2 regions of the Flintibacter hominis genome follow, and region 2 is predicted to be linked to the other one. Evidence: predicted binding sites of a transcription regulator. Region 2 holds the regulator's gene; the other holds the start of a gene.
The links. Region 2 encodes HrcA, which represses chaperone genes, less so after heat shock. Its sites were predicted from a motif close to TGTTAGCACTCNNNNNNNNNGAGTGCTAACA; they were not measured.
Positions count from the first base shown of each region.

Region 1: htpG (molecular chaperone HtpG) is a predicted target of HrcA. The motif match lies at 1,155-1,185, and genes of this name have one in related genera.

Region 1 is NZ_JACOPO010000001.1:51,817-67,484, forward strand. It holds gene H8S11_RS00305 (PstS family phosphate ABC transporter substrate-binding protein) at 1-1,097, shown strand, start outside; gene htpG (molecular chaperone HtpG) at 1,229-3,145, shown strand; gene H8S11_RS00315 (phosphodiester glycosidase family protein) at 3,219-6,101, opposite strand; gene murJ (murein biosynthesis integral membrane protein MurJ) at 6,305-7,864, shown strand; gene H8S11_RS00325 (O-antigen ligase family protein) at 7,868-9,328, shown strand; gene H8S11_RS00330 (glycosyltransferase) at 9,325-10,458, shown strand; gene H8S11_RS00335 (DUF4330 domain-containing protein) at 10,445-10,951, shown strand; gene H8S11_RS00340 (DUF4330 domain-containing protein) at 10,948-11,442, shown strand; gene csaB (polysaccharide pyruvyl transferase CsaB) at 11,468-13,681, shown strand; gene H8S11_RS00350 (tRNA dihydrouridine synthase) at 13,735-14,688, shown strand; gene H8S11_RS00355 (FadR/GntR family transcriptional regulator) at 14,733-15,440, opposite strand; gene H8S11_RS00360 (nucleotide-binding protein) at 15,585-15,668, shown strand, end outside.
Region 2 is NZ_JACOPO010000007.1:18,775-34,442, reverse strand. It holds gene H8S11_RS10690 (helix-turn-helix domain-containing protein) at 84-821, opposite strand; gene H8S11_RS10685 (sporulation initiation factor Spo0A C-terminal domain-containing protein) at 1,107-1,580, shown strand; gene H8S11_RS10680 (PAS domain-containing protein) at 1,617-2,516, shown strand; RNA gene ssrA (transfer-messenger RNA) at 3,245-3,609, opposite strand; gene H8S11_RS10670 (peptidylprolyl isomerase) at 3,843-4,364, opposite strand; gene smpB (SsrA-binding protein SmpB) at 4,392-4,853, opposite strand; gene H8S11_RS10660 (thiamine diphosphokinase) at 4,926-5,597, opposite strand; gene H8S11_RS10655 (cysteine desulfurase family protein) at 5,880-7,019, shown strand; gene H8S11_RS10650 (MATE family efflux transporter) at 7,049-8,437, shown strand; gene H8S11_RS10645 (MBL fold metallo-hydrolase) at 8,451-9,293, shown strand; gene H8S11_RS10640 (hypothetical protein) at 9,329-9,484, opposite strand; gene hrcA (heat-inducible transcriptional repressor HrcA) at 9,801-10,868, shown strand; gene grpE (nucleotide exchange factor GrpE) at 10,890-11,501, shown strand; gene H8S11_RS10625 (hypothetical protein) at 11,564-11,701, shown strand; gene dnaK (molecular chaperone DnaK) at 11,743-13,587, shown strand; gene dnaJ (molecular chaperone DnaJ) at 13,770-14,918, shown strand; gene H8S11_RS10610 (hypothetical protein) at 15,111-15,272, shown strand; gene H8S11_RS10605 (dipicolinate synthase subunit B) at 15,326-15,668, opposite strand, start outside.

The DNA of each region.
Region 1 (15,668 bases), on a different contig from region 2:
TGGAGCAGCTTCGCCCCAGCCAGGAGTATGGTCAGCTCGTCCCCTTCGAGGGGGCGGCGGGCTACTTCTCCTGGCAGGCGGACAACTGGCCGGAAACGCTGATAGGGCTGATGACCACTGGCGGCAAGGTGGTCATGGACCCGGTGTGTAGCGAGATCAGCCGGCTGTATTATACAGATGATGCCGGGGACAGCCAGACCCTTCCAGTGTGGGAGCTGGAGAAGGGGGACCCGGAGCGGGGCAGCCCCGGTAACGGCGCCCTTATCGCCCTGGCAGCGCAGGACGGGAGCTGGGTCACTGAATTTAGGTACTGGGGTGTTAAGGGAACTCCGGTGGGTATTTTCGCGGGGGATGGGCACAAGCTCTATCTGCTGCGTCAGGAGGATGGAACAGAGAAGGCCTCCTGGTCATGGGACCAGCTTGGCATCGCCCGCCCGGAGAGCTTCCCCTGGTTTACCGGCGATGCATATGAAACCGCCCAGTGGTACGATGGCGGATTTTTCCTGGGCTGCTGGGGAGAGAACTGGGATAAAGCCCTTTTTTTGGACCCGGAAACGGGAGAAGTGACCGCTCTGGCTGCTCAGGATTGGTATGATAGGATACAGAAGCGATATCAGGACACTCTCTGGTGGGACAGCAAAACAGACGGCCAGGGCCAGGTCACTCTCACCTATGGGACGGACAGCTTTACCTTCCCCTCCCCCCTGCCGGAGGAGGAATTTCCCTATGTGACCGGCGGGGACCGGGTGATCTTCAACGATACCCAGGGGGACCGGTGCGCTGTGTCCCTGCTGAACGGACAGGAGGTCCTGCCCGCCCAGGACGGCCAGGTAGAGGCCCTCCAGGGGGATGAGGCCAGCTGGCTGGCGGTGCGGAAGGACCAGGGCAGACAGTGGAACATCTACGACTGGAAAGGAGAGCTGTCCTGCACCCTGGAGGGGGAGGAGGACAGCTGGCTCTCCCTGTCCGGTCCCCTGCTGGAGCTGCGCTGCCGGAACTATACGGCCTATTATGAGCCGGAGAGCGGTACCTGTGTGTTCCGTACCTGGTTCTCCCTGGGGGACCGGGGCGGAGAGGCCCAGGAGCCCGCCGGCTGAGAATTGTAAATAATTTTTGAACCCTATTGCATTTTCCGCCTGACTGCGCTATCATATGGTTAGCACTCGGATATAACGAGTGCTAACCATTTTGTTTTCAAAAAATTTTTCATATACGGAGGCAGAAAATCATGGCAAAGAAGCAGTTTAAGGCCGAATCCAAGCGGCTGCTGGACCTGATGGTCAACTCCATCTATACCCATAAGGAGATCTTTCTCCGGGAGCTGATCTCCAACGCCAGCGACGCCGAGGACAAGCTGGCTTACAAATCGCTGACTGACGACACAGTAGAAGTAAAGCGGAAGGACCTGAAGATTACCATCGTCCCGGACAAGCAGATGCGCACCCTGACCATTTCGGACAACGGCATCGGGATGTCCAAGGAGGATTTGGAATCCAACCTGGGCACCATCGCCCGCAGCGGCTCCGGCCAGTTCAAGGCCGGACTGGCCGAAGACGACAAGGCCGCGGACAAGATCGACGTTATCGGCCAGTTCGGCGTGGGCTTTTACTCCGCCTTCATGGTGGCCGATCAGGTCACCGTTATCTCCCGTGCCTGGGGGAGCGAGGAGGCCTGGATGTGGCAGTCTGACGGGGCCGACGGCTATACTGTGACCCAGTGCGAGAAGGATGCCCCCGGTACAGATATCATCATGCATATCAAGGCCAGCGGCGAGGATGAGAACTACGATCAGTATTTGGAAACTTATAAATTACAGGAGATTATCAAGAAATACTCCGACTATATCCGCTATCCCATTGTCATGGAGGTAGAGGACTATAGGAGGAAGGACAAGCCCGCTGACGCCCCCGAGGACTACAAACCGGAATGGGAGACCGTCAAGGAGTGGAAAACTCTCAACTCCATGGTCCCCCTGTGGCAGCGGCAGAAGTCCAAGGTGAAGCCGGAGGAGTACAACGCCTTCTATAAGGAGAAATTCGGCGACTGGCAGGACCCCCTGGCCGTCATCCACACCAGTGCTGAGGGGGCTGTGACCTATAAGGCCATGCTCTATATCCCCGCCCAGACGCCCTACGACTTCTATACAAGGGAGTATCAGAAGGGGCTCCAGCTCTATTCCTCCGGCGTGCTCATCATGGACAAGTGCGCCGACCTGCTGCCCGACCACTTCCGCTTCGTGCGGGGCGTAGTGGACTCCGCCGATTTTTCCCTGAACATCAGCCGGGAGGTGCTGCAGCACACCCGTCAGCTAAAGGTTATCGCCACCGCCCTGGAGAAAAAGATCAAGTCCGAGCTGCTGAAGATGCAGAAGGAAGACCGGGAGAAGTATGAGAAGTTCTGGGCCGCCTTCGGCGCCCAGCTAAAATACGGAGTGGTGGCGGAATACGGCGCTCACAAGGAGATGCTTCAGGATCTGCTGCTGTTCTGGTCCTCCAAGGAGGGGAAGAACACCACCCTGGCCGCCTATCAGGACCGCATGCCTGAGGACCAGCCTTACTACTACTACGCCTGCGGCGAGAGCGTGGACAAGATCGCCAAGCTGCCCCAGGTGGAGCGCATCCTGGACAAGGGTTATGAGATCCTGTACTGCACCGAGGACGTGGATGACTTTGTCATGAAGGCCCTGGGTGAGGTGAACGGCAAGCAGTTCAAATCTGTCAGCGATGAGGACGCCCTCCCCCAGACGGAGGAGGAGAAGAAGGCGGCCGAAGAGAAGGCCGAAGCGGGTAAGGATGTGCTGGAGGCGGTGAAGGAGGCCCTGGGCGACCAGGTGAAGAACGTCCGCGTCTCCTCTATCTTGAAGTCTGGCGCCTGCTGTCTGTCAGCCGACGGCCCTGTTTCTTTGGAGATGGAAAAGTATATGAGCAAGCTGGAGGGGAGCGACCACCCCAAGGCCGACCGGGTGCTGGAGCTCAACCCCGATGCCGCCCCCTTCGCCGCCATCAAGAAGGCGGTGGACGCTGGGGATAAGGATACTGTGGCCAAGTATGCCAAGCTGCTCTACGGCCAGTCCCTGCTGATGGCGGGCCTGCCTCTGGAGGACCCGGCGGAGTATGCCCAGATGGTCTGCTCTCTGATGGTCTAAGGACGAAACGATAAGAAAAAGCCAGCCATGGAGGTTTGCTCCATGGCTGGCTTTCTGCTGTTTGGAGGGCCCGTCAATTCACAGTCAAGTAGTCAGCGGACACATAGCCGATGGCGGCCTGTCCGGCCCGGTTGAGATAGAGGACCTGATACCACCCGGCCTCCTGGCCCAGAATTACCACACAGGTCCCGTTGTCCAGCCCGCCGATGACGGGCCGGTCGGAGCCTGGGCCAGAGCGGACGTTAAGACCCAGCTCCGCGTCAGTGACCGTGCCGGTCTGGGCAGCCTGTTGGCAGAGAACGGTACAGCTGGCGGACAGGCCGTTCCAGCTGGCCGTGATGGTGACAGAGGCGGTGCCTGTCCCAGTGTAAAGGTTGGTCACCGCGCCTTTGGAGGAGACAGGAGCGGCGGAGGGATCGCTGCTGGTCCAGGAGATCTCCGCTCCCTCCCAGGCCGGGGCGAGGGAGGCAGTGAGCGGGACGCTCTCACCGGACTTTAGAGTGACCTCGTTGTGGTCCAGGGTCAGCGTATACTGGCTGGGGTCGGGGAGCTGGGGCTCTATGGGCTCCTCAGGATCGACGGGGCCCTCTGGGTCCACCGGCTCCTCAGGCTCCACGGGATCTACCGGCTCCTCCGGGCCGGTGGGCACATCCTGAATGGGGGTATAGGTGAGGGCCTTATAGAGTAGGGCGGCCATCTCGGCACGGGTCAGATAGCCCTGGGGATCGATGCCGTCGCCCTTGCCGCTGATCACGCCTTGGGCGACCAGAGTGGCGGTATGTCCCTTGGCGTAGTCGGCGATCCGGTCACGGTCGGCGAACTGGTCCAGAACAGACAAGCTGGCGTCTGGGCAGTCCTTGCCCAGCAGAGGAAGGACCTGGCGCAAGATGGTAAAAGCCTGCTCCCGGGTAATGGGGGCGCCTGGAGAATAGGCGCCGTCCCCGGTGCCGGAGGCTAGGCCTACGCTCTGGCCCCAGGACAGGGCGGTATAGTAGTAATCAGTGGGAGCTACATCGGTGAAGGTGCAGTCCTGGGTGACGGCAGGCTTGCCCATGGCATTGTACAGCATCAGCATGAAATCGCCTCGGCGGATCTGGAGGTCACGGCCAAACTCAGTAGCGGAGATGCCGCCCACGATGCCGTGGGTGTAGCAGTAATCCACGGCGGTATAGGCCCAGTGGTCCTCCGTCACATCGGTATGGACATTGGTCATGGAAATTGCGATGGTCTGGGTCTTTCCGCCAGCAGAGGCGGTAATGGAGCCGGTGCCCCCAGTCTTGGAGGCGGTGAACAGACCGTTCTCATCCACGGTCCCCACGTCCCCCTCTGTGGTCCAGGTGACGGCGGTCCAGTCCCGGAGGGCGGTGCGGCCCCAGTAACTGCCGGTGACGGCCAGTTGGACCTGTTCTCCAGGCTCAACAGACAGAGAAGTGATGGGAGAGGCGCTGCCCTCCTTGGAAATGACCAGTTCAGTCAGGTGGTCCACCACATGGATCTGGGCCTCTCCCTCTATATCCAGGTCCCTGGAGCGCAGACGGAGGGTGTCGGTGCCGGCCCTGTCGCCGGCGGTGTATACCCCGTCCTCCACTTCGCCCAGGTCCTCCCTGGAGGTGATGGTCAGGTCACGGAGCTCTCGGTCCAGAAGGTTCAGCCCTTCGTCCAGCACAGCGGCATCCGGCAGGGTGAGGGAGGTGCCCGTCAGAAGGGTGAGGCCGTTTTGCGTCAGGGCCAGTTGGTCCGGCCGGCCGTCCCCCTCCTGGTCTGTGACCAGCAGCAGATAGGTGGCGCAGCTTCGGGGCTTGCCGTCAGAGGGCAGGTTGAGAACAGCGGGCCCCGTCTGTCCCGGCAGCCAGAGGGAGATGGCGGTGGAGCCGCCCCCATCCAGATTGACGGCCCAGACGCAGCCCCGCCGGATCATCTCCTCCGCCAGATCCTTCTGGGACAGGCCGGAGGAGTAGCCGGACTGGCGGCCATCCACGGCGTAGACCAGCAGAGTGCCGTCCTCCTTCATGCCCAGGGCGGTCCTGGGCTGACGGCCGTCCTTGGCATAGGTCCACTGGGATGAGTCGGTAAGCTGGCCGTCCCACACCATAATGTCCCCCACACCTCCGGCCCACTGGGCATGAGATAGGGCCTCGTTCTCGCAGGAGGTGGTCAGGGTGATCCGGTCGCCCACCTGGAAGGACTGAAAGACGGACAGATAGCCGGAGGCATCGGCGGCGGTAAGGATGTACTCCCCATCGCCAATGGCGAGGGGCTGGTCAGACTGGAGCAGCTCCGTCACCTCCAGCTCCAGGGTGCTATTGACCGTGAGGGGCTCGTCCTCCTCCATCAGAGCCATCCGTACATACCAGCCAGGGGTGGAGGTACGGGTGGACACAGCGGAGAAGTCCTGGTTGAGCAGGTAGATGCCCCCTGACTCGCTGCGCCATTTGTTCAGGTGGGAGGGCTTCACCGTGCTGTTGTCCCGCTGGTTGACCAGAGTGAGGGATACCGACGGCCCATCTACCAGGGAGACTTGACCATCGGTGATGATCATGGCGTCCTCGTGCTCCGGGCTGGACTTGTAGACACCGTCCTCGATGACGATGCCGATGGGCACGCCGGAGGCAGTGGAGAAGAAGTCGGTGTTTACCGCGCCTAGTACGTGGTAACCCAGCTCCTGGGCATAGGTGACAGCTCGGTTGATGGTAGCGGCGCCGTAAACGGTGCCGGCAGCCTGAAGCAGGATGGGGTAGGCGTCGCTGTCCTTCTCCAGCTCCAGGGAAAAGCTCTCCACCCGGCGCTCGCTGTTGTCGGTGATGGTGTTGCGGTAAGTCAGACCATCCACCAGGTCGATGGAGGTCTGCAGCTTCTGTTCCCCAGCGTGGGCATAGACGGTGGGGAGGGCCAGCGCCAGGGCTAGGACCAGGGCGGCCGCCCGGCGGGATAGGGATCTGACGGTATGTTTTTTCATGGGTACTCCTTTGTAATATGTAAACCGATTGAATATGGCCTATTATAGCAGACACAAAAATCGGATTCAATGGAAAAAGAAAGAAAGTTGCGGGAAAGGAGATGTTTACAAATCGTTCAGGATCAGATGGTTGAAAAAGGGATATTCTTGGTGTACAATAAATCAGTTGTACTAATATTGCGCAGGGAACGGAGGAAGAAGCCTTGGAGGATCGGCACAGCGCCACAAGGACGATCAGCGCCGTCATGGCCATCACTCTGCTGGGAAAAGTGATGGGACTGTACCGGGACCACCTGCTGGCCGTGCATTACGGTATGGGTATGGAGGCCAACGCCTTCTATACCGCCAGCCGAATCCCACGGGTATTCTTTGACGCGGTATTCGCCTCGGCCATCGCCGCTTGCTTTATCCCGGTGTTCAGCGAGTATCTGGAACAGAAGGGAAAGAAGGAGGCCTACCGCTTCGCGGGCTGCTTTATTACCATCATCGCCCTGCTCACCGGCGTTCTTACCTTGGCGGGGATGGCCTTTCCCCAGCCGTTGGTGGCCCTCTTTGCCGACTATGAGGACCCACAGACTACGGCCCTGGCAATTTCTTTGACTAGGACCATGTTTCCCACGGTTCTGTTTTCCGGCGTGGCCTTCTCCTTGGTCGGAGTGCTCCAGGCCCAGGACCACTTCACCGCCCCCGCCCTCATGTCCGCCCTATCCAACCTGGTTATTATCGCCTACTTTCTGTTTCTGGACCAGTCTATGGGCATCTATGGTCTGGCGCTGGCCTATCTGTTGGGCTGGTTCCTCCAGGGGGTGATCCAGGTCCCGCCGCTTAGGCGGCTGGGCTACCAGTATCGGCCGGGATTGGACTTCCGGTCTCCGGGGATGAAAAAGGTGTTTGCGCTGATGGGGCCGGTGATGGTGTCCACCTGGGTCCAGCCCATCAATCTGGTCATCAATTCCCGATTCGGTTCCCGGCTATACGGGGGGGCGGGTGTGTCCGCTATGGAGTATTCCACCAACCTGTATCTGGTTATTGCCGGTACCTTTATCCTGTCGATCACCAATGTGATCTTCCCTAAGCTGTCCCGGCTCACCGCCGGCGGACAGCAGGGGGATTTCCGGGATACCCTCCGCCAGACCGTCCACAGCAGTTTGTTTTTCGTACTGCCCATGGCCGCGGGGCTGATGGCGGTAGCCAGACCCCTGGTGTCCTTCCTCTACGGAGGGGGGGAGTTTGGGCAGCGGGCAGTGGAAGTCACCGCCAGCGCCCTGTCCTGGATATCCCTGGGCATGGCGGGCTATGCGCTTCAGAATATTCTAAGCCGGGCCTACTTCGCTCGGCAGCAGGGGAGAGGGCCCCTGGTAGCGGGCGCCCTGTCCATCGGGGTGAATCTCCTGCTGTGCATGGCCCTGGTCGGCCCGCTGGAGGTCCGGGGGCTGGCCATCGCCTCCGCGGTCTCCTCCACGGTGTACGCACTGCTGCTGATCGTTCCCATGGAGCGGGAAGGTCAGGGATTCCTGGACCGGGCCCTGTGCCTGGACTTCTTCAAAATGCTGGCTGCCGCCGCGGTTACGGGGCTGACCGCTTGGCTGCTTTTGGGATGGCTTGGATCGGTCCTGCCTGCCGGAAAGATGGGGGAGCTGCTCTCCCTGGCCCTGTGCGCCGGAGGCGGCGTGGCCGTCTATTTCGGCGTTACCCTGTCCATGGGCATGGAGGAGGCCGCCATGACGGCGGCCCTGATCAAACGTCTATTAAAGAGAGGATAAGGGATGGAACAGATGAAGCAAGTGTTGTCCGCCAGCCTGGTCTGGCGGTGGCTGACGGCGGTATGCCTGTGGTTTAGCCGCCAATGGGAGCGGAGCGGACTGGTCCAGTGGTTCCTCCACCCGGCGGGGTGGAATAGAGCCTCGTCCGAGCGGAGCGTCTTTTTTAAGCTCTGGTCCCTGGTGCGGAGGGGCCTGTGCTGGCTCTACGATAAGCTGAGGCTGGAAAAGCTCTTTGCCGGGAGCATCTTTACCAGAACCTGGCTGTGGTGCGCGATCCCGGTGGTGCTGGCCCCGATGCTGGCCGTGTCCCGCCCCTCTCTGATAACCATGGGGCTGGCGGCCATCGGCTATGCCTCTCTGCTGCTCAATTTGGTCCGGGACAGGGAGCGTCAGTTGGCCTGGTCCCCAGTCAACAAGTATATCATCCTCTACGCCGGCGTTTATCTGGCGGGCACTCTTTTCTCGGTGGACCTTGAGAGCAGCCTTCAGCCCGGCCTGCTGTCGGTGGCCTTCATTCTGTTCTCTATCGTGCTGTACAACGGGGTGACCAACCGAAACCAGTTGGACACGCTGGTGGCCCTGATGGTGCTGGCTGGGGCCATCGTGTCCGCTTACGGCATCCTCCAGTATATCTTCCGCTGGGGCTACCAGTCCGCCGCCTGGGTGGACAGCGATATGTTCTCCAGCATCCAGTTCCGGGTGCCCTCCACTTTGGAGAATCCCAATATGCTGGGGCAGTATCTGATCCTGCTTATCCCACTGGGGGGAGCCAAGCTGCTGGGGGCCAAGGACTGGCTGAACCGGGTCTTTTACCTCGCCTGCTGCTCTGTCATGTGCGTTTGCATGATCCTCACCTTCTCCAGAGGGGCCTGGCTGGGGCTCCTGTTTGCGGGGCTGGTCTTTGTCCTGCTCCTCAATCCCAGACTGCTCCTGCTGGCCCCCTTTGTCATGGTAGCCCTCTATTTCGTCCTACCGGATACGGTGATCTCCCGGTTTACCAGTATCGGAAACCTCACTGATAACTCCACCTCCTACCGGGTGTATATCTGGATAGGCGTACTGGCCATGCTGAAGGATTACTGGCTGTGTGGTATTGGGCCGGGGGACGGGGCCTTCAACATGGTCTATCCCGCTTACAGCTATAATACTATTGTGGCCCCCCACTCCCATAACCTATTCCTCCAGATGGTGTGCGACGCGGGTATCTGTGCCCTGGTGGTCTTTCTTCTTCTGCTGTTCAACTTCTTCCGGGATATGTGCTCTGCCATCGGCAAGGAAAAGAACTGGACCAGCCGGGTTCTTCAAATCGGCATTACGGCCGGAGTATGCGGCTTTATGGTCCAGGCCATGACGGATTACTCCTTCTATAATTACCGAGTCATGTTCCTGTTTTGGGCCTATCTGGCCCTGGGCGGCCTGGCTGCCCGGCGGGGGCAGCTCCCGGAGGGGAGGCTGCTGGTATGATCCGGGTGCTGAACATCATCAGTGATACCAATATCGGCGGGGCGGGCCGGGTCATCCTGAACTATTTGAGCTATGCCGACCGCTCCCAATATGAAACGATGGTGGCCATCCCCAGGGGAAGCATGTTAAAGGAGCCCTTGGAGCAGGCGGGCGCCCAGGTCTACGAGGTGGACGGCATGGCGGACCGCTCTTACCACAGGGACGATGTGAAGGTGCTCAAAGAGCTGATCAGGCGGATCAAGCCCAATCTGGTCCACACCCATGGGGCCCTGTCGGGCCGCATCGCCGCCAAGGGCCTCCATGTACCTGTGGTGTACAGCCGGCACTCTGCCTTCCCGGTCCCGGCCAAGATAAAGTATCCGCCCGGCCGCTGGGTCAACAAGCTGGTCAACGAGCACTTTGCCGACCATATCATCGCCGTCAGCCCGGCTACCCGGGACAACCTGACCGAGGGGGGGATTTCCCCCAAAAAGATCACCGTGGTGATGAACGGCGTGGCCCCGGTGGAGGAGACCGGGCCAGAGGACCGCGCCAAGCTCCGGCAGGCGCTTTCCATCCCTCCGGACACGGTGGTATTCGGCATCCTGGCCCGGATCGAGGACTATAAGGGCCACCTGTATTTGGTTCACGCCGCAAAGCTGTTAAAGGAGCAAGGGCGCAGCGGCTTCCGGGTCCTCATCGCCGGTACTGGCTCCTTTGAGGAAGATGTGGCCCGGGCTGTGGTGGAGATGGGCGTGGAAGACGTGGTCCAGATGCTGGGCTTCCGCGCCGACGTGGCCGCCCTGCTGAATATCCTGGACGTGCAGCTCAACGCCTCCTACGGCACCGAGGCCACCAGCCTGGCCCTGCTGGAGGGGATGAGCCTGGGCCTGCCCACCATCGCCAGCGACTACGGGGGAAACCCCTGGCTGGTGACCGATGGGGAGAACGGCCTGCTATTTCCAAGCCGAGACAGCCAGAGCATGGCCAAGGCCATGGCCCATCTGATGGATAGGCCGGAGGAGCGCCGGGAGATGGGCCGTCAGGCCAGAGAGCGGTTCCAAACCAGCTTTACCGGTCAGGTGTTTGCCAAAAATATTGAGAACGTCTACCAAGGCGTGCTGAAAGGAGATCCTCATGGAAGAAAATAAGTACAAATTCCGTCTGCGGCTCAATCTGTTTGATGGCGTCATTTTGGTGGTGGCCCTGGCGGTGGCCGCGGTCCTGCTGTGGATGGCCGTAAAGCCCCAGGCCGTTTCCAACGAGTCGTCAACTGCCGCCGCTACGGTCCGGTACACTATCCGCTTTCAGCGATGGATCGAAGGGACCGGCTCCATCATTCAGCCGGGGGACAAGCTGGTAGACAACATCAAGAACAACGAACTGGGCCAGGTGGTGTCCACCCAGGCGGTCCCCGCCCAGACACAGCTTCTGGACCAGGAGAGCCACAGCTATGTACTGGCCGACGTGCCAGGCTATGAGGATATCCTTGTAACGGTAGAGGCCCCCTGTACAGTCAGCGAGGAGGCGGTCATCCTGGGCAGCAATTTCCAACTGCTGGTGGGGTCCACCGCCTATATCCGGGGCGAGGGCTATATGGCCAGCGGCCCCATTATCTCCATTGAACGGGAGGGACAGGAATGAAGCTCATTGACCGGGAGGGCCGGCTGTTCGGCAAGATCAGTATTATCGACGTGCTGGTCCTGGCCGTCGTTATCGTGATGGCTGTGGCCCTGTATGTAAAGACGAATCACCGTGAGATCACCAGCACCACCACCTCGGACACCCCCTTTACTTACCAGATCCTGGTCAGCGGGGTCCGGGGCTATGTGGCCGACGCCATCCGGGAAAAGGACATGCTGTATGACGTGGACAACAGCAGCGGCGGTGCCCTGGGAGAAATCACTGACATTCAGGTGATGGAGGGGGCCAAGCTGGCCGAGTATGACGACGGCACCATGGAGATGACTCCCGTGGAGGACGGCGTCAACCTGCTGCTTACCGTAGAGGGCAGGGGCATCATCAGCGACGGCCGCTATCTAGTCAACCGGGTGTACGACCTTGGTGTCAACTCCGCCCGCAACTACCACACGCCCTATGCCCAGTTCACCGGAACAGTGGTAGCCATCGATTGAATATGACCTGGAGAGGAGGGACCCAATGAAGATCCTCATGGCCACCATGGGCATGAACATCGGTGGGGCGGAGACACATATCCTGGAGCTGTCCAAGGAGCTGAAGCACCAGGGGCACGATGTTATCATCGTATCCAATGGAGGTGTCTATGTGCCGGAGATCGAGGCGGCCGGCATCCGCCACTACCAGGCGCCCATGCACCGCCGGGGCTTTCGAGAGATGCGCCGTTCCCGGACCATTCTCCGTGACATCATTAGCAGGGAGAGGCCAGACGTGGTCCATGCCCATGCCCGGATCCCGGCGTTCCTGTGCGGCAGCCTGCAAAAACGGATGGGGTTCCCCTTTGTGACCACTGCCCACTGGGTCTTTGATACCAGCGGCATCCTGCGCTATCTGACCAACTGGGGCCAGCGGACCGTGGCGGTGTCCGAGGATATCAAGGAGTACCTGATCCGGGAGTACGGTCTGCCCCCGGAGCATATCTCTGTGACCATCAACGGCATCGATACAGAGAAGTTCTCCCCCGCTGTTTCGGGGGAGCGGGTCATCCGGGAGTTCGGGCTGGACACCTCCCGGCCCATCCTCTCTTATGTCAGCCGGATGGATGCCGACCGGGCTCTGGTGGCCCGGCAGCTCATCCAGATCGCTCCGGAGCTGGATCGGGCGATTCCCGGCATCCAGCTGCTCATCGCCGGGGGCGGCAACGTCTTTGACGAGCTGAAGGCGCTGGCCGATCAGACCAACCAAAGGCTGGGCCGCAACTGTATTACCATGACAGGCCCCCGGACAGACATCAACGAGATCGTGGCCGCCGGCGACCTTTTTGTGGGGGTATCCCGGGCGGCGCTGGAGGCCATGTCCGCCGCCAAGCCTGTCATCGTGGCGGGCAACGAGGGTTATCACGGCCTGTTTGGCCCGGACAAGCTGGCCGAGGCACAGGCGGGCAACTTCTGCTGCCGAGGCCTGCCTGTGTCGAGACCGGAGACCTTGCTGGCCGACGTGTCTGCGGCGTTCTCCCTGACGTGGGAGGAGCGGGAGCGGTTGGGGGCCTATGGCCGCCAGGTCATCTTTGACCACTATTCCGTCCGCCGCATGGCCAGCGACTGTCTAACCATGTATGAGCAGGTCCGCCGCCGGAAATATCGGGTGGTTATGAGCGGCTACTACGGCTTTTCCAACGCTGGGGACGACGCCATTTTGGAGTCCATCCAGCAGGCCATCCATGAGGCCAGCGACGAGGTGGCCGTCACCGTCCTGTCCAATGACCCGGACCTGACCCGGCGGCAGTACGGGCTGGATGCCATTCCCAGATTTCGAATGTGGCGGGTATTCTCCGCCCTGCGCCGAAGTGACGCCCTGCTGTCCGGGGGAGGAAGTCTGCTCCAGGACACCACCTCCACCCGGTCCCTGTTTTACTATCTGTCTGTCATCCGCTGCGCCGAGCTGCTGGGCAAGCCGGTGATGCTGTACGCCAACGGTATCGGTCCGGTCCATAAGCCGGCCAACCGCCGGAGGGTGAAGCGGGTGGTGGAGCGGGCCGCCCTGGTCACCCTAAGAGACCACAGCTCCGCCAGGGAGTTGCGGGACATGGGCGTGACGCGGGACGATATCAGAGTTACCGCCGACCCGGTGTTCCACCTGGCTCCTGCGGGGGAGGCGCGGTGCGCCCAGCTTCTGTCCGGCACCGGCATTCCAAACGGCAGGCCTTTTGTGGCGGTGTCCGTCCGTGGCTGGCCCGGTACGGGAGAGTTCCCCAGGGAGCTGGCCCGGCTGTGCGACCACCTGCACCAGGCCCATGGTCTGGAGATGCTCTTTTTGCTCATGCAGCCCGATAAGGACCGGGAGGCCACCCGGCAGGTGAGAGAGCGGATGAGCACTCCCTCCTATGTGCTGGATGCTCCCTGTACCCCACGGGAGCTGATGGGGGTGCTGGGGAAGGCGAAGCTCTGTCTGGCCATGCGCCTGCACACCCTGATCTTCGCCGCCCGGATGGCGGTACCCTCCATGGGACTGGTCTACGACCCCAAGGTGGACAGCTACCTGCGGGAGCTGGACCTGCCGGCGGCCGGAAATGTAGACCAATTTGACGGAGGAGAGGCCATCCGCCGGGCGGACCAGATGCTGGCCGACTACGACGGGGTATTGTACCGGCTGAAGATACGATCCGGGGAGCTGGCACAAGAGGCCAGAGAGAATGAGCGGCTGCTGCTGAAGCTGCTGGAAGAGAGTAAGCGGTAAAGACAGCGGGGGTCGGGCCTGTGTCCCAGCCCCCGCTTTTTGAAGGGAACGCTATGGAATACTACTTTGCCCCTATGGAGGGCATCACCGGCGGGGAGTTCCGCCGGGTCCACCACCGACACTTTTTCGGGGTGGACAAATACTATATGCCCTTTATCAGTCCCACCAGGGAGCACCTGTTCACCCAGCGGGAGCGGCGGAATATGGACCCGGAGGTCAACCGGGGCATCCCGGCAGTCCCTCAGCTTCTGACCAAAAGCGCCGAAGACTTCCTCTGGGCGGCTAATGCTCTGGGAGAGATGGGATATGAGGAGGTCAACTTGAACCTGGGCTGCCCCTCCGGCACCGTGGTAGCGAAAGGAAAAGGAGCGGGGATGCTGGCCCATCCTGAGGAGCTGGACCGATTTTTAGATCAGGTATTTGGCGGCGTCCGGGTGAAGGTGTCGGTCAAGACAAGGCTGGGTCTGGAGTCGCCGGAGGAGTTTGGACCTCTCCTGGAGATATTCGAAAAATACCCCCTCCATCTGCTCATCATTCATCCCCGTGTGCGGAAAGATTTTTATTCCGAGCCTGTTCGGATCGAGGCATTTTCCAGGGCGCTGGAGATGTACAGCGGGCCTGTGTGCTACAATGGCGGGCTGGTGACGGCGGAGGGATGCTGCCGTTTTCAGGAGCGATTCCCCCAGGTGGATCGGGTAATGATCGGACAGGGGCTGCTGGCTGACCCGGCCCTGGCGGCCAAGGCCAAGGGGGAACCGCCGCCGGACAGGAAAGTTCTGCGGGCCTTCCACGACGAGCTGTATCAGACCTATTTGGAGGCCTTCGGCAGCCAGCGCAATACGGTGTTCCACATGAAGGAGCTGTGGAGCTACCTGTGCCGTCTGTTCGAGGGCGGGGACAGACTGTTCAAGGACATCAGAAAGGCCCAGAACAGCAGGGACTATGAAGGGGCGGTGGCCCGTGTCTTTGGGGAACTGCCCCTGCGCAAGGACGCGCTATGGGAATAAAAGGGGGCCGCGCCAAGTTGGCGCGGCCCCCTTTTCGTCTTTTTTTACAAAAGGGATAAGACACTGTTGTCTCCAAATTCTAGGACCCGGATGGTCCTGCGCAGGTGGGACTCCATGGCCAGCCGGGTGCCCTGGGGGTCCCGATTCCGGAGAAAACTGGTAATCAGGGCGTTGTCCTGGATCACCATATCGGGCAGAGAGGGGTAGGAGCCCACCATCCGCCAGGTGGAGGTGACCGCCCGGTTGAGGATGGGCACGAGTTGCTCCATGAACTGGTTGTGGGAGGCCGCCACAAAGGCGTGGTGGAAGTCCACGTCGGCGCTGTCCCAGTCCCTGCCGGAGCGGATCCGCCGGGCAACCTCGTCAGCACAATGGAAGATGTGGTCCAGCTCCTCCTGAGTGCCCCGATGGCAGGCCAGCATGGCGGTAGTGGGCTCGATCATCAAACGAATCTCGAACAGATCCTGGAGGCGAACCTGGACCGTTTCCAACTGGGGCAGGCCAATATCCTGGCTGATGGTGGTCCGTGGTGCTACAAAGGTGCCCAGCCCCCGCCGTACCTCCACATAGCCCTGAGCGGCCAGGAAACGCACCGCCTCCCGGACAGTGGTGCGGCTGACCCCGAACAGGGCGCACAGCTCCGTTTCGTTGGGGAGCTTGGATCCAGGGCAAAGCTCCGGGTCGGAAATAATCATCTGGAACAGACGGTCAGCGGTCTGGTCGGTCAGTTTTTTTGATGTAATCCTAGCCATAGACCCACTCCCCCGTTAAAATATACAATGATTATGCCACAGATGTAGAATTTTTGCAAGCCTCTTGACATACTACATCTTAAGATATATTATGACATCATACAATAAGTAATAAAATAATATGTCTAAAGGGAGGGGGCAACAATGGACAGAATGGAGTGGCTGGAGCAGAGCCGCTTGACCGTAGTCGTGGGATACAGTGGCAGCGGAAAGACAGAGTTCTCCGTC
Region 2 (15,668 bases):
AGACCGGGGAAGGACGTTCACAGGGAACGTCCCCTGTCGGATCGGAACAGCTAACAACAGTTTATTCAGACAAGGTAGGTCATTCAGGAGGGCTCCAAAATACCATTTACTTGCCCAAGAACCGTACCAATACAGCGGAATTCGTCTGTTTCTGTTACTAAGATGTCCTCATCAATTACATTTAGAGCCCGCAGACGACACTCTCCCCTCTCTTGAAAAAGGGTACGAAGATAATAAATACCGTTGAGACAAAACAGCCCCATCTCATTGTGCCCGGCCTGCCTTCTCTGAAGGGCCAGAATATCGAATTTACGGAAGACGGGCAGATATTGGTCTACCTGAATCTGAAAGCAGAAATCGGCCCCAACCGGCAGATCCTTTCGCATGATACGCACACTGCCCAAGTTCTCTTGCATGAGAAAACCAGTGTGAAGCTTGCGTACACCAGGCAGATAACAGGGAAGGGTGAGCCGGCTTCTGGCGATTGTTCGAGTATATTCCTCGTTTACAATCAGCCGAACAAGCCGCTTCCCCTCTTCAGAAAGTGCTCTGTATTTTTTGATGGCGTCAATCTCTTCCGCGCTTAGAGCCTGGTCATAAATTTTGCTGATTCGGTTTGTTCCAAGATAATCAGAGTAAATATAGTTGGCGTCAACCTCTAAGACATTAATCAGGGAAATTAAGATGTCAGGCTTTGGGGTGCTGATTCCATTTTCATAGTTGGCAATCGCTGACGGAGTCACGCAGATTTTAGCTGCCAGCTGGGGCCTGGTGAGGCCCATTTCCTGTCTCCTCTGCCGCAATTTATCTCCTAGGCTCATATGAGGTCCTCCTTGTTAGACGCTCCAATCCTCATTTCCTGCCTTACAAATCTCTTGCAGATGAGAAAAATAGTAACAAGAAATTTGTAAAAAATGGTTGACTTTCAAAGATGTTTGTTGTAAGCTAAAACCGTTGTTCGTGATACGTGGACGTACATACCATGAGTTGAGAACACTGAGTATATCGATAATACTAAAGCAAAAGACAGTTCCTGTCAACCCACAAATGTATGGGGCTGCCGTGAGAGTAGTGAGAAAATTATTACTGAAAGGATATTTTAGATTATGCTGCAGAATGAAATCGTGGATATCCTATTGCGTGCAGGGATTCCGGCTAATACAAAAGGATTTACATATATTCACGACGCTTTGGAACTCATGGATAAAGATTCCTACTATTTTTCTGGTAAAGTTTGTGTGTTATACGCAAAGATAGCCAAACAGAATGGAGCGACTCCGGGGCAAGTTGAACGTGCGATACGCTATGCCTTTGAGGGGGCTCTGACGCGCGGGGATCTGGAGTCGGTGGAGCAGTATCTGGACCCTATCAACACTAGAAATTCCAATGAACTGAAAGTCTTATTCCTTCGTTGGAGACAAGAGACACATCCAATGGGAGACAGTTCATGTGATGCCATGTCAGTATGCCGCGCGCAGATATACAACGAGATTTTAGACGAGATGAATGCTCTGACCTTCAAAATTCAACAGGCTGTCTCAAACAACGGAGCTGAAAATATAGCGATGCAAGGTCAATGATACTCGATCTCGAAATTAGGAGAGAGATATGTGAGAATGAAAAGTGATTTAAAAATGCCAGCCTCTTGGCGTTTTTCCGCCCATAAGCATGGTGCGCATAGGGAACTGGAGCGTTGTGTAGAAAAAGCAATGCTGAACTTGTTAAGTGAATGTATGTTTGGCGGTATTATGATTACCTATAATACTCCGGATTTTCCCCTCTATTACATAGATGACCGGATGCTGTCTTTTCTGGATTACCCAAACCAGACGGACTTTGCCACCGCAATTAAAGGTGCTGTGATCAACTGCGTTCGGGCCGAGGATCGGGAGAGCTTGCGGAGTGAAATTGCACAGGCCCTTATGAGTGGAAACAGTTACACAACAACTTATAGAATGCTATGCAGAGATAAAGGCTATATCTGGGTGAAAGAGACAGGGGTACAGACGGTTCTGCCGAATGGGGAGTCAGTGCTGGTCAGCCTATGCTTAGATATCACTGGCCAAGTGGAGGCGCAGGCTGAGTTGGAATCCATCGTTCAGTGTCCTATGGGTGGAATTTTCCGCGCCAGAATGGACCGGGATTTTACCCTGATTTATGCTAACGATCACTACTATTCGCTACATGGCATCACGAGGGAGAGTCTACGCAATCGACTCAATAACGGGACGATCCATTTGGTCCATCCAGCGGATATTCCTTTTATTGAGCGGCGGCTGCACAAAGCCGTGGAACAGAAGGAGCAAACGGTTAGCTTAGAATACCGTGTCGTCCGTCCCGATGGAGAGGTCGTGTGGCTGCTGATGAACGGCTCATTGTCTGAGCAACAGGGGAATATGCTTCTCACAGGTATGGTTATTGACATTTCTCATCAGAAGTTCATGGAGGAACGTCTGTGTTGTAAAAGTCGGCGGCAGCGCGCGCTGTGTGCCAGGGATCATGATTCCTCCAATTAAAGTGGACCTCTGTCCAGCCTAAGCATATGTTTGCCACCATCGGAGAAAGGGAGGGCGTTGGGCTGCAAAATCGGCGTACAAAATATCTGGAAAAAACAGCAGGTAGTGACACAGCAGCCATATTGAAAAGCCGGACAACATGTTAGGCTGAAGAGAGATTCATGAGCGGTATATTGAGGAACGCTGCCTAGAACGAATTGCGACTTGTTTCAACCAGTCCCGTTTCGTTCTGCAAAGAGCGGTTAAAATCGATATTTTTAGCCTTGGGACTGTTAGAAGAAATACACCGCCTATCGGGCCCTTCTGGGCCGTGCGCCGAGCGGCGCGTAAATTCCCGGCCTGCGGCCGGGAATTGCGCAGGGGCGGCTCTGCCGACCGCTAGCATTAAAATTCCGGAGGGTTTCGGCCGACTTAGGCGGCCGAAACCCAAAAAGAAAGACATCTGCTGAAAACAGATGTCTTTCTTTTTGGCAAGGGGTAACAATCCAAATCCTCTCAGGTCGGTCGAACTCTCTTGGATTCAAATTTGCAATTTTTCTTGAGAAGCATCCAACCGGCCTTCTGGCCGGCGGCGCCTTTGCGCCGTACAAGCGTTTTGCCACAGGCAAAACCTTGGCGCAGGGCGAATTCACTTCGCCCGAGCATTTCAATCACCGAAGGGTGGAGCGGCCAACGGGAGCGAAACCCAAAAGAAAATGCGACTTGTCGAAACAAGCCGCATTTTCTTTTGGTGGAGGCGGGGAGAGTTGAACTCCCGTCCGAAAACACATTCATGGGAACTTCTCCGGGCGCAGACGGTTATTACAGGAGTCTTGCTCTCCCCGTTCCCTTCGCTTCAGGCAAGCCGTCACGCCTGAAGGTCAGGTGAGCTTCATGATGCATGGCCGGCTCAAAGCTTTGCCGGCTCACGTCCGCCACTAAGCGACGCCTGATCCGGGCTCGTGGCCCTTCCCGGTCAGACGGCTGCCTTTAATTAGGCAGCGTAAGCGTAGTTGTCGTTCTTTAATTTATAAAGAATGCCCGTTTTAAGGTGGCCAGGCGCCACCGCCCGCTATTCCCACTGCAGCGTCCCCGTCGAAACCGGTACGCCCCCTCGTCGTCGCAAAGTCCAGCCAACTCCGCTTCCCATAATGGCGAAAACTTCGTTCGCTCCCTTATTCCTCCTCTCCAAAACGGATCCGCTGCACTGGGTTCCATTTTGGACAGCGGCTTTGCCGCCAGAAAAAGAAAACGTATGCAGTGTGGTTTGCTTGAGGGATTCAGTGAAATCAGACCGTACCGGCACGGCTGGCGCGCCGGTACGGATGCGCTTACTCAAGGACTATATTATACTTTCTCCGGTTCAGGGTACTCCACACCAAAGGTGTCAACGGTAACCGACTTCATCCTCTGGTCCTGACGGGGCCGGTCATTCCAATCTGTCTTGCTGTTTACGATGGCGTCAGCCACCTCCATGCCCTCAAAGACCTTGCCAAAGGCGGCATAGCTGCCGTCCAGGTGGGGAGCCTTCTCGACCATAATGAAAAACTGACTGCCGGCGGAGTCGGGGGCCATGGCCCGAGCCATGGACAGCACACCCCGGTCGTGGGCCAAGTCGTTCTTTACACCGTTCTGGCTGAACTCGCCCTTGATGGAGTAGCCGGGACCGCCCATACCAGTGCCTTGGGGGCAGCCGCCCTGGATCATGAATCCGGGGATACAGCGGTGGAAGATCAGCCCGTTGTAAAAGCCCTTGCGGACCAGGCTGATGAAATTGTTGACGCTGTTGGGGGCCACCTCAGGATAGAGCTCCGCCTTCATGACGCCGCCGTCTTCCATTTCAATGGTGACAATGGGATTTTGTGCCATATCTGTCATCCTTTCTGATAGTACCGGTCACCGGTTCCTTGTCTTCATCGCCCGGTCTATTTCCCGCTTGGCGTCCCGCTTGGCGGAGGACTCCCGCTTGTCATAGAGCTTCTTGCCCTTGGCAAGCCCCAGCTCCAGTTTGACCCGTGGGCCCTTGAAATAGACGGACAGGGGGATGAGGGAGTAGCCGTCCTGCTGGATCCGGCCGGAGAGCCGCAGGATCTCCCGCCGGTGCATGAGCAGCCGGCGGGGCCGGCGGGGGTCCTTATTGAAAATATTGCCCTTTTCATATGGACTGATGTGCATACCCAGGACAGACAGCTGCCCCTCCTTGATGATGCAGAAGGAGTCCTTCAGATTCACATTGCCCAGCCGGATAGACTTGACCTCGGTGCCCGCCAGTTCAATGCCGGCCTCAAATTTCTCTTCCACGAAGTAATCGTGGTAGGCCTTGCTGTTTTTGGCGACGACCTTGACCGCTTCGCCCACTGGGGACACCTCCTCTCCCTCAAGATCAGGGAACAACTATACCATAGGATAGCCCAAAAGGCAAGGAAAAAGTCAAGGATTGGGCCACAGTTTGGGCAGTTGGGAGTAAAAATTCCCCGATTCCTCCCACAGCAGCAGGAGAGAACCATGCCTCACAGACACCGTGGCCTCTGTGCCCAGAAACTCATTGCTGACCCCAATGGGGAAACTGCCCTCCATTTGATACTGGTCCAGCGGAAATTTGAGCCCAGTGAGGGTGACCCCTTCCGCTGTGCCGCTGTTGCAGAACACAGATAGATAGCCAGACATGGAGGCGGGGAAGGTGAGGGAACTGTTCCGGAGGGCGGTGGCCGCTGTTTTTTCGCCTGCCAGGAATCCGTGGGCCCCCTGGGTAGTCAGCCAGTCCAGCAGCTGGAGGTTGCCAAGGGTGTGCTCCAGCCGGCCGCCCACGCCGCCCAGCAGAACGAATCGCCGGTAGCCCAGCTCCAGACCCTTACGAAGAGCGTAGACCATGTCAGTATCATCCTTCTCTGCTGGGAGCTGGATCACGTTGGGATGGGAGGGGGTGCGGCCCAGGGAATCAAAGTCGCCCACCACAAGGTCAGGCGTGACGCCGTAGGCCATCAGGGAGTCATAGCCACGGTCGGCGGCGATGACGTAGTCCCCCAGAGCGGGGTAGGGGCGCAGAGAGGGGGACAGGGACATGGCCCCCACCACATAACAGATGCGTTGGTTATTGGTCATGATAAAACCTTCTTTTTCAGAGAGCATAAGAGGCCCGGAAAAGACCGGGAGAACTCTTGAGCGATTTTTTCTCATTATACCACAAAGAGGTCTCCTTGTGGAGAGTATATTCCTGGAGAAGAAAAAATAAGTGTATCCAGGGAAGTTGTGCGGATAGGACCGATATAGAGAGAAAGTCCGGCAGCCCACTGGTCAGAGCCGGTCTGCGCCGCCTTGACTTTCCTCCAGGCAGACGGTAGAATGAAGGATACTTTGAACAGATACAGACTGGGGTGGATCAGGATGATACATTATTTGGATAATGCGGCCACCACGCCGGTGCGGCCGGAGGCTGTACAGGCGGCGGTAGAGGCGATGACCCAGGGCTGGGGCAACCCCTCGTCCCGGTATGAACTGGGGACCAAGGCGGCCGCCCGGATGAAGGAGTGGCGGGGAAATGTGGCTCAGGCCCTGGGCTGCCTGCCGGAGGAGCTGTTTTTTACCTCCTGTGGCACGGAGGGGGACAACTGGGCCATCCAGTCTGCCCTGGAGGTCAATCGCCGCCGAGGAAAGCACATTATCACCACCGCCATCGAGCACGCCGCTGTGCTGGAGCCCTGCCGGGAATTGGAGCGCCGGGGCTATGAGGTGACATATCTGGAGCCGGACCGCCAGGGTAACATCACTGCCGCCCAGGTGGAGGAGGCGATGCGGCCGGACACGGCGCTGGTCTCCATGATGCTGGTTAACAATGAACTAGGCGCCATCCTGCCTGTGGGGGAGGTTGCCCAAGTCATTCGGAGGACTGGCTGCCCGGCTCTGCTCCACTGTGACGCGGTGCAGGGATTTTTGAAAATACCTTTTTCCCCCAAAAAACTGGGTGTAGACCTGCTGACAGTCAGCGGACACAAGATCCACGCCCCTAAAGGGGTGGGGGCGCTCTATGTTCGAAAGGGGCTGAAGCTGCCTCCCCTGATCTGGGGCGGAGGGCAGGAGGAGGGCCTTCGGTCGGGTACTGAGGCCACAGCTCAGATCGCGGCGTTCGCCGCCGCCGCCCGGCTGGGGCGGCAGACTCTGGAGGAGGACATGGCCCATATGGCCCGGCTGAAGGAAGAAACCGTTCGGCGGCTGGCGGAGGAAGTGCCGAAGGCGAAACTGCTGGCCCAGGGGGGCGCTCCCCACATCCTAGCCATCTCCCTGGTGGGTTATAAGAGCGAGGTGGTGGTCCGCTTCCTGAGTGACCGGGGGGTATATATCTCCTCCGGCTCCGCCTGCCACAAGGGGAAACCCAGCCACGTCTTTGCCGCCCTGAAACTGCCCAAGGGGGAACGGGACGGGGTGCTGCGGATCAGCTTTTCCTACGATACCAAGCAGGAGGACGTAGACGCCTTAATTGAGGGATTGAAAGGGGCATCGGAGAAGCTGTTCCCATCCCTGTCCTGAATGAGAAACAACGAAAAAGGAGCGTTTCCATGTTTGCCTATATGCGGAGAGGACCGAATTTTTATAAGGAGGTCGCTGCTCTGGCCGCGCCTATCATCCTCCAGGATATGATCACCAGCACCCTGAGCATGGCGGACACCTTTATGGTGGGGCTGCTGGGGGAGGAGCCGATGGCGGCGGTTACCCTAGCCAATATTCCACTGTTTGTAGTGCAGCTTTTTATTTTTGGAGTGCAGAGCGGCTCCACGGTCCTGTTGAGCCAATACTGGGGCAAACAGGACATGGAGTCTATCAATCGGATCTATGGGATGGCCCTGTGGCTGGTGATGGCAGTATCGTCTCTGTGCTCGGTCATTCTGCTGATCTGTCCGGTAGAATTTCTCAGCCTCTTTGGCAACGACCGGGCGGTGGTGGAGCTGGCAGCCCAATATGGCCGGCTGGCGGGGCTGTCCTATGTATTCAACGCCTTTTCAATGACTTATATTGCAGCCTTCCGCAGTATGGAGCATCCCCAACTGGGAATGTACATTCTGGCTACCTCTATGGCAGTGAATACCTTTTTGAACTGGGTATTTATTTTCGGAAATCTGGGAGCGCCCGCACTGGGAGTTCAAGGGGCGGCTCTGGCCACCCTCATCGCACGCGTTTTAGAGGTTGTCATCGTGGCCTGTCACATGGCTAGGAATCGGATCTTCCGGGTGCGGTGGAGACTGGTCCTGCGGCCAGGAAAGCGGCTGGCCCGTCAATTTCTGATGTGCAGTGGGCCAGTGGTGCTGAATGAAACCCTGTGGGGGCTAGGTACCTCTATGTATCCCACAGTCATGGGACATATGGCGGGCAGCACGGAGATACTGGCCGCCTATACGCTAGCAGGAAATGTAGAGAAAATATGTAAGGTAGTTTCCATGGGACTTGCCTCTACCGCGGCGATTATCATTGGCCGGGAGATCGGTGCCGGACATAAGGACAGGGTATATGGAGTGGGACTCGCCCTGAACACCTTGGCCGCCGTAGGAGGCGCGGCGCTGGGATTGGCCCTGTGGCTGGTACTGGTTTTCCTGGCGCCTACCTATGTGTTCCCGCTGTTTAAGCTCTCGGCGGGAGCGGCGGCTGCGGCCACTATGATGATTACTCTCCAGGCGGTCATCATGCCGCTGAAGGATTTTAACAGCGTGAATATTGTGGGAGTCCTCCGGGGAGGGGGAGATGTGCGGGCCACTACGCTCATTGACATTCTCCCGCTCTGGCTGGTGGCAGTACCTATGGCCGCTATATGTGGGCTGGTGTTGAAGACGGGGATCTTTTGGGTCTACCTGTCCCTGGGGGTAGAGCAGTTTTGTAAGTGCGTCGGGGGAGTGTGGAGATTAAGGAGCGGCAAGTGGATTCGAGACTTGACCCGCTCTGGAGCACTGGAATAAGGAGGAACAGGACATGAAAGTTGCCGTATTAATGGAAAATACTGCCCAGGAGGGATGCGGTCTGGTGCCGGAGCACGGCCTGTCCCTGTATATCGAATATCGGGGGAAGAGGCTGCTGCTGGATGGGGGCGCCTCAGGACGGTTTGCCGACAACGCCCAGAAGCTTGGGGTGGACCTGGCGGATGTGGACCTGGGGGTGCTGTCCCACGGCCACTATGACCACGCCGACGGCCTGCGCCGGTTCTTCCAGCTCAACCAGAGAGCCAAGGTCTATGTCCGCCCCCAGGCCGGAGGGCCCTACTTCTCCATGACAGAGGAGGGACCCAAATTTATTGGCGTCCACCGGGATATCTGGGAGGGGGCCAGAGAGCGGCTTGTCCCAGTACCGGGACCTATGGAGCTGCTGGAGGGTGGGTGGCTGCTGCCCGACGGTCCAAAGGACCCGGCCTTTATGGGAAAGGCGTCTAACCTGGTCTGCAAGCGAGGGGAGGATGACTTTGTCCCGGACGATTTCAGCCACGAGCAGTCCCTGGTGCTGGAGGGGGAGCGGGGACTGGTGGTCTTCAACTCCTGCAGCCATGGGGGCATCGTCAACATCGTGCGGGGCGTGCTGGACCAGCTGCCCGGAAAGCGGGTGCACGCCGTGGTGGGCGGACTGCATATGTATGCCAAGGGGGGGACTGGCATGAACTGCTCGCCGGAGTATGTACAGTCGGTGGCTGACGCGCTGAAGGCCCTGGGGGTGGAGCGAATCCTGACCGGCCACTGCACCGGACAGCCAGCCCTGGAGCGGCTGACGGAATACTTCGGTCCCGGCTGTCAGGGACTGTATACCGGCCAGGTGTTTACCCTATAAAAAAGAAACATGACCGCCTGTCTATGGACAGACGGTCATGTTGTTTTCTCCTCTAAGGTGGAGAGATATTGGAGCAGAATCGTTTCCACCAGGTTGGAGAGCGAGCGGTTCTCCAGCTGGGCCTGGGCGCGGAGGCGTTCTACCATGTCCTCATGAAAACGAAAGCTGTAATTCTTTTTTTCGATTCCCATAAAATCACCTCATATCTAGTGTAATACATTAGAAACATTTGTCAAGAGCCGGAGCTCTTAGCAGCAAAAGATAGAAGATGCAAAAAATTGGCGGGATTCATTTGTTTACAACAAATTCATAAAGTGCCTATTGACAATTCTGCCCCCCGGTGGTACATTATCTTTAGCACTCAGGAGTATTGAGTGCTAACAAAATGATCAAAGCGCAAGCAGGCCGGCATAAGGATATAAGACGAAGGGTCCGCGGAGCGGAGCTGTCTTGAGTCGGAACGGCCGGAAGCGCATGCCGAGATAAAAGGAACAGGGGGGTGGAAACATGGAGCTGACGGATAGAAAAAGACGGATTCTTCGGGCCATCATTGAAACCTATATCGCCACCGCCGAGCCTGTGGGCTCGAAAATGGTAGCGGAGCGGGCCGGACTGGATGTGTCCAGCGCCACCATCCGGAACGAGATGGCTGATTTGACTGATATGGGCCTTTTGGAGCAGCCCCATACCTCCGCCGGACGGGTACCCTCCGCCGCGGGCTACCGGCTGTATGTCAATGAGTTGATGGGTCATCAGCAGCTGACCATGCAGGAGACTCAGCGTATCAACGAGGCGCTGAACCTGAAGATGGAGGAGCTGGATCGAGTGATCGACCGGGCGGGAAAGGTCCTATCCCAGTTCAGCGACTATCCTGTATTTACCATGGCCGCCCCCGCGGAGCGGATCACCGTCAAACGCTATGACCTGCTGAAAGTGGAAGAAAACGCCTTTATCGCCGTGGTCATGACGGACAACTCCATCGTTAAAAATAAACTCATCCATATCCCTGAGGAGGTTTCTGACACCCAGCTCCAACTGCTCTCCGCGGTTCTGAACAGTTCCTTCGTGGGACTGACCCAGGAGGAGATGGAACAGACCTTGGACAAGATGGAGACCCGCACCGCTCCAGGCGCCTTTGAGCTGATTGCCCTGGTGGTGGACTTCGCGGTGGAGATCCTGTCGGAACAGAGCAGCCAAAAGGTCCGAACTACCGGAATCACTCACTTGCTGGAACACCCGGAATACCGAAGCCTGGACAAGGCTAAACCTCTGATGAACTATCTGGCCGAGGAGAAGGATGTGGCCCGGCTGCCTGTGACAATGACCGGCGGCCAGAACATGAACATCCTGATCGGGCCGGAAAATGTCAGTGACGCGCTGAAGGACACCAGTGTGGTCATGGCCAGCTACGACATTGGAGAAAATATGAAGGGCGTCATCGGAGTGGTTGGACCCACCCGGATGGACTACGCCAAGGTCACCGCCCGCCTGTCCTATTTTGCCGACAGCCTGACCCGGATGTTCGGCAAGGGAGAGTTACCCCCGGCAGAGAAAACAGATACACAGGAGCCATAAGCAGGAAAGGAGCGCCGCATCGTGAGCGATAAAAATAAAAAGAAGCAGGCCCAGCCTGAGCAGTGTCAGGAGGATATTCGGAAGGAAGAGGCTGTGGAGCCTGAGGAAGAGGCTGTTCGCACGGAACAGGAGGAGAAAGGGGGGCCCCAGGAGGCCGGCGAGGCCGCCCAGGAGGACCAGAAATCAGGGGAGGCACCCAAGGAGGAGCCCTCCGGAGAGGGGACCGCACCCCTCGACGACCGCTTTCTCCGCCTGGCCGCGGAGTACGACAACTACCGAAAGCGGACCGCCAAGGAGAAGGAGTCCATCTGGAACGACGCCAAGGCGGATACCGCCGCCGCGTTTCTTCCCGTCTATGATAACCTGGAGCGGGCCTTGAAGCAGGACACCGCCGACGAAGCCTACAAAAAAGGGGTGGAGATGACGATGAACCAGCTGAAGGAGATCCTTTCCAAGCTGGGCATCACTGAGATTCCCGCCCTGGGCCAGCCCTTTGATCCGAATCTCCATAACGCCGTTATGCACGTGGAGGATGAGAGCTTGGGCGAGAACGTAGTGGCCGCCGTGTTCCAGGCCGGCTTCCAGTGCGGCGAGAAGGTCATCCGCTTCGCCATGGTGCAGGTGGCCAATTAGGGGAACGGAACCGAGGTGTGCGGCTTATTTTCAAAAGCCGATGGGATTAAAGGAGGAAAACAGTGAAAAGAAATCAGCCCTGCAAGCAGTGCTGTAAAGCGAAAACCTGTGATGCTGTATCCTATACCCTGCTGCTCGCTGGGGGCCTGCTGGCCTGGTGCGCCGCACTCTACGCCATCGGGCCGCTGTTCCTATTTTAACTTTGTAAACATGAATGTCATATATTTAGGAGGAATGAATTATGTCTAAGATCATCGGTATCGATTTAGGTACGACCAACAGCTGTGTAGCGGTCATGGAGGGCGGCGACGCTGTCGTCATCCCCAACGCCGAAGGCAACCGCACCACCCCCTCTGTGGTGGCTTTTTCCAAGGACGGCGAGCGTATGGTGGGTCAGGTGGCCAAGCGCCAGGCCATCACGAACCCCGACCGGACCGTCATCTCCATCAAGCGTGAGATGGGCTCCGACTACAAGGTGAACATCGATGGCAAGAAGTATACCCCCCAGGAGATCAGCGCCATGATCCTGCAGAAGCTGAAGGCGGATGCCGAGGCCTATCTGGGCACAACAGTCACCGAGGCCGTCATCACAGTCCCCGCCTACTTCACCGATGCCCAGCGCCAGGCCACTAAGGATGCTGGTAAGATCGCCGGCCTGGACGTGAAGCGGATTATCAACGAGCCCACCGCCGCTGCTCTGGCCTACGGCGTAGACAAGGAGACCGCCCAGAAGGTCATGGTGTATGACCTGGGCGGTGGCACCTTCGACGTATCCATCCTGGATATCGACGACGGCGTCATCGAGGTGCTGGCTACCGCTGGTAACAACCGCTTGGGCGGCGACGACTTCGACAAGTGCGTCATGGACTGGATGGCCGCGGAGTTTAAGAAAACTGAGGGTGTGGACCTGACCGGCGACAAGGTGGCCATGCAGCGCTTGAAGGAGGCTGCTGAGAAGGCCAAGATCGAGCTGTCCGGTGTCACTTCTACCAGCATCAACCTGCCCTATATCACCGCTGATGCCACCGGCCCCAAGCACTTGGACCTGACCCTGACTCGGGCCAAGTTCGACCAACTGACCGCTCACCTGGTGGAAGCCACCAGCGGCCCTGTGAAGCAGGCTCTGTCTGACGCCGGACTGAGCGGAAGCGATTTGTCTAAGGTCCTGATGGTGGGCGGCTCCAGCCGTATTCCCGCGGTTCAGGAGATGGTAAAGAAGCTGACTGGCAAGGAGGGCTTCAAGGGCATTAACCCCGACGAGTGCGTGGCCTTGGGCGCCGCTCTCCAGGGCGGTGTGTTTACCGGCGACGTGAAGGACCTGCTGCTGCTGGACGTCACCCCCCTGTCCCTGGGCATTGAGACCATGGGTGGCGTGATGACCAAGCTCATCGAGCGTAACACCACCATCCCCGTGAAGAAGAGCCAGACCTTCACTACCGCCGCTGATAACCAGACCTCCGTAGAAGTCCACGTTCTCCAGGGCGAGCGTGAGATGGCCCAGTACAACAAGACCTTGGGCCGCTTCCATCTGGACGGCATCGCTCCCGCACGCCGGGGTGTGCCTCAGATCGAGGTCACCTTTGATATCGACGCCAACGGCATCGTGAACGTGTCCGCCAAGGATATGGGCACCGGCAAGGAGCAGCATATTACCATTACCTCCTCCACCAATATGTCGAAGGACGACATTGATAAGGCAGTCAAGGAGGCTGAACAGTTCGCCGCCGAAGACGCCAAGCGGAAGGAAGAGGTGGACATCCGCAACAACGGGGACCAGATGGTTTATCAGACAGAAAAGACCCTGGAGGAGATGGGCGATAAGATCCCCGCTGGAGATAAGGGCAAGGTGGAGAGCGCGCTGAACCACCTGAAGGAAACCTTGAAGGGAAATGACACCCAAGCCATCAAGGAGGCCACCGAGGCTCTGACGAAGGAGTTTTACGCAGTGAGCGAAAAGCTGTATGGCCAGGCGCAGGCCGGCCAGCCCGGCCCCGGCCCCGATATGGGCGGCGCCCAGGGTGGCAGCGCCGCCGGCCCTGATGTGGTCGATGCGGACTATGAGGTCGTGGACGACGATCAGAAGTAATAGAAATCTATGGTCCGCGCGGGCGGGGCATCGCCCCGCCTGCGCGCCATTGTGCCTGTTCAAAAGAGTGAAGGGTAAAGAGTGGAGAGTGAAGATATGGTCATTCACTCCGGGCATATGCGCCGCAGACCTTATCTCCGCTCTTCACGTTCCACTCTGAACTCTGAAACAGAGGTGATATCATGCCAGAACAGAAACGAGATTATTACGAGGTCTTGGGCGTGTCCAAAGGGGCCTCGGACGAAGAATTGAAAAAAGCGTACCGTAAGCTGGCCAAGCAGTACCACCCCGACATGAACCCGGGGAACAAAGAGGCAGAGGCCAAATTCAAAGAGGTCAATGAGGCGTATGAGGTCCTGTCCGACAAGGAGAAGCGGGCGAAGTATGACCAGTTCGGCCATGCGGGAGTAGACCCCAATTTTGGGGGTGGCGGCGGCTTCGGCGGCTTCGATATGGGGGACATCGACCTGGGAGACATCTTTGGCTCCTTCTTCGGCGGCGGCTTCAGTGGCTTTGGTGGTCAGCAGCAGAGAGCTAATGCCCCGCAAAAGGGAGAGAGCCTGCGGGCTAATCTCTCTGTCACGTTTGAGGAGGCCGCTTTCGGCTGCGAGAAGGAGCTGGAGCTGACACGGACTGAGATGTGCGATGCCTGCCATGGCTCCGGCTGCGAGCCGGGCACCACCGCCGAGACCTGCCCTGACTGCCGGGGGACCGGCGTGGTTCGGATTCAGCGGGGGGCGGGCGGCTTCGCCTTCTCCACCACCGCCCAATGTTCCAAGTGCCGGGGGACGGGCAAGCTGATCCACTCCCCCTGTAAGGTATGTGGCGGCGCCGGCAGTGTGCGGAAGAAAAAACGCATCACCGTTACCATTCCTGCCGGGATCGACGACGGACAGGCGGTTTCTCTGCGGGGCCAGGGCAATGCCGGTAAAAACGGAGGCCCGGCCGGTGACCTGATTGTGGGCATCCGTATAAAGCCCCATACGCAGTTCCGTCGGGATGGGACCACAGTCCTCTACGAGCAGCCCGTTTCCTTCTACCGGGCGGCGATGGGAGGGGAGCTGGAGATTCCCACCATCGACGGAAAGGTCAAGTGGAGCCTGCCGGCCGGAACACAACCCGGTACCACCTTCCGCCTGCGGGGGAAAGGAATCCCAGAGCTTCGAGGTCGAGGCCGGGGCGATCAGTATGTGACCATCAAAGTCCAAGTACCGACCAGCCTGAGCGCCGATCAGCGCGCTGCTCTAGAGGCCTTTGGTGAGAGCATGGGCGAAGAGGTACCGGAAGGTGTAGTCAAGAGTTTTTTTGAAAAGCGAAAAAAGAAAAAATGAAAAAGGAGACCGCCTGTGTAAATCACAGACGGTCTCCTTTTATAAAGAAGAGGGTGGATTACATCAAGATATTTTATTTGTAAAAAAACGAAAATTATATTGATAAATCTCGTGAGATATAGTATACTTTGTATAGAGAAAAAGTTGAGGAGGAGCACGTAGGGAAGGATCAAATCGGGAAAGGAGCGAAATATGTGGAGCTTTTTTTGGGCCTCTCTATATCAGCTGATGGACGAGATCGTGATGTTCCTCTTATTTTTGCCTGTGACCGTGATGGTGCTGATCATTCTGTTCCAATTTGGCTCTGACCTGCTCCATTATTTCCGGTCATATTGGCACGGGAGCTCCCTTTAAGAGAGCGAATCCCGGACCTCACCCGTAAGGGTGTGGTCCGGGATCTTTTTTGATCAATGATGTGGGATGAGCAGGGGTTGAAGCTGTTTTCCCTCCAGGGCGGCCTGGGCCGCGTCTGCCACCAAAGAGAAATCAGATACTAAAGAAGTAGGCTTTCTCTCTGGGTCGTCTTGGCCAAAGGGAACGAAATAGATGTATTTTCTAGGCAGCAGGGCCCCGATGCTCACGGCCGAGGCGGCCAGTCCGTCATTGGTAGAGGGGGCGATGACCAGGGGGCGGCTGTTGCGTAAGTGAGCTTTGGCAGCCATAGTGACACTGGTGTCTGTCACTCCGTTGGCCAGCTTGCCCAGGGTGTTTCCGGTACAGGGGCAGATAATAAGCAGGTCCAGCAGCTTC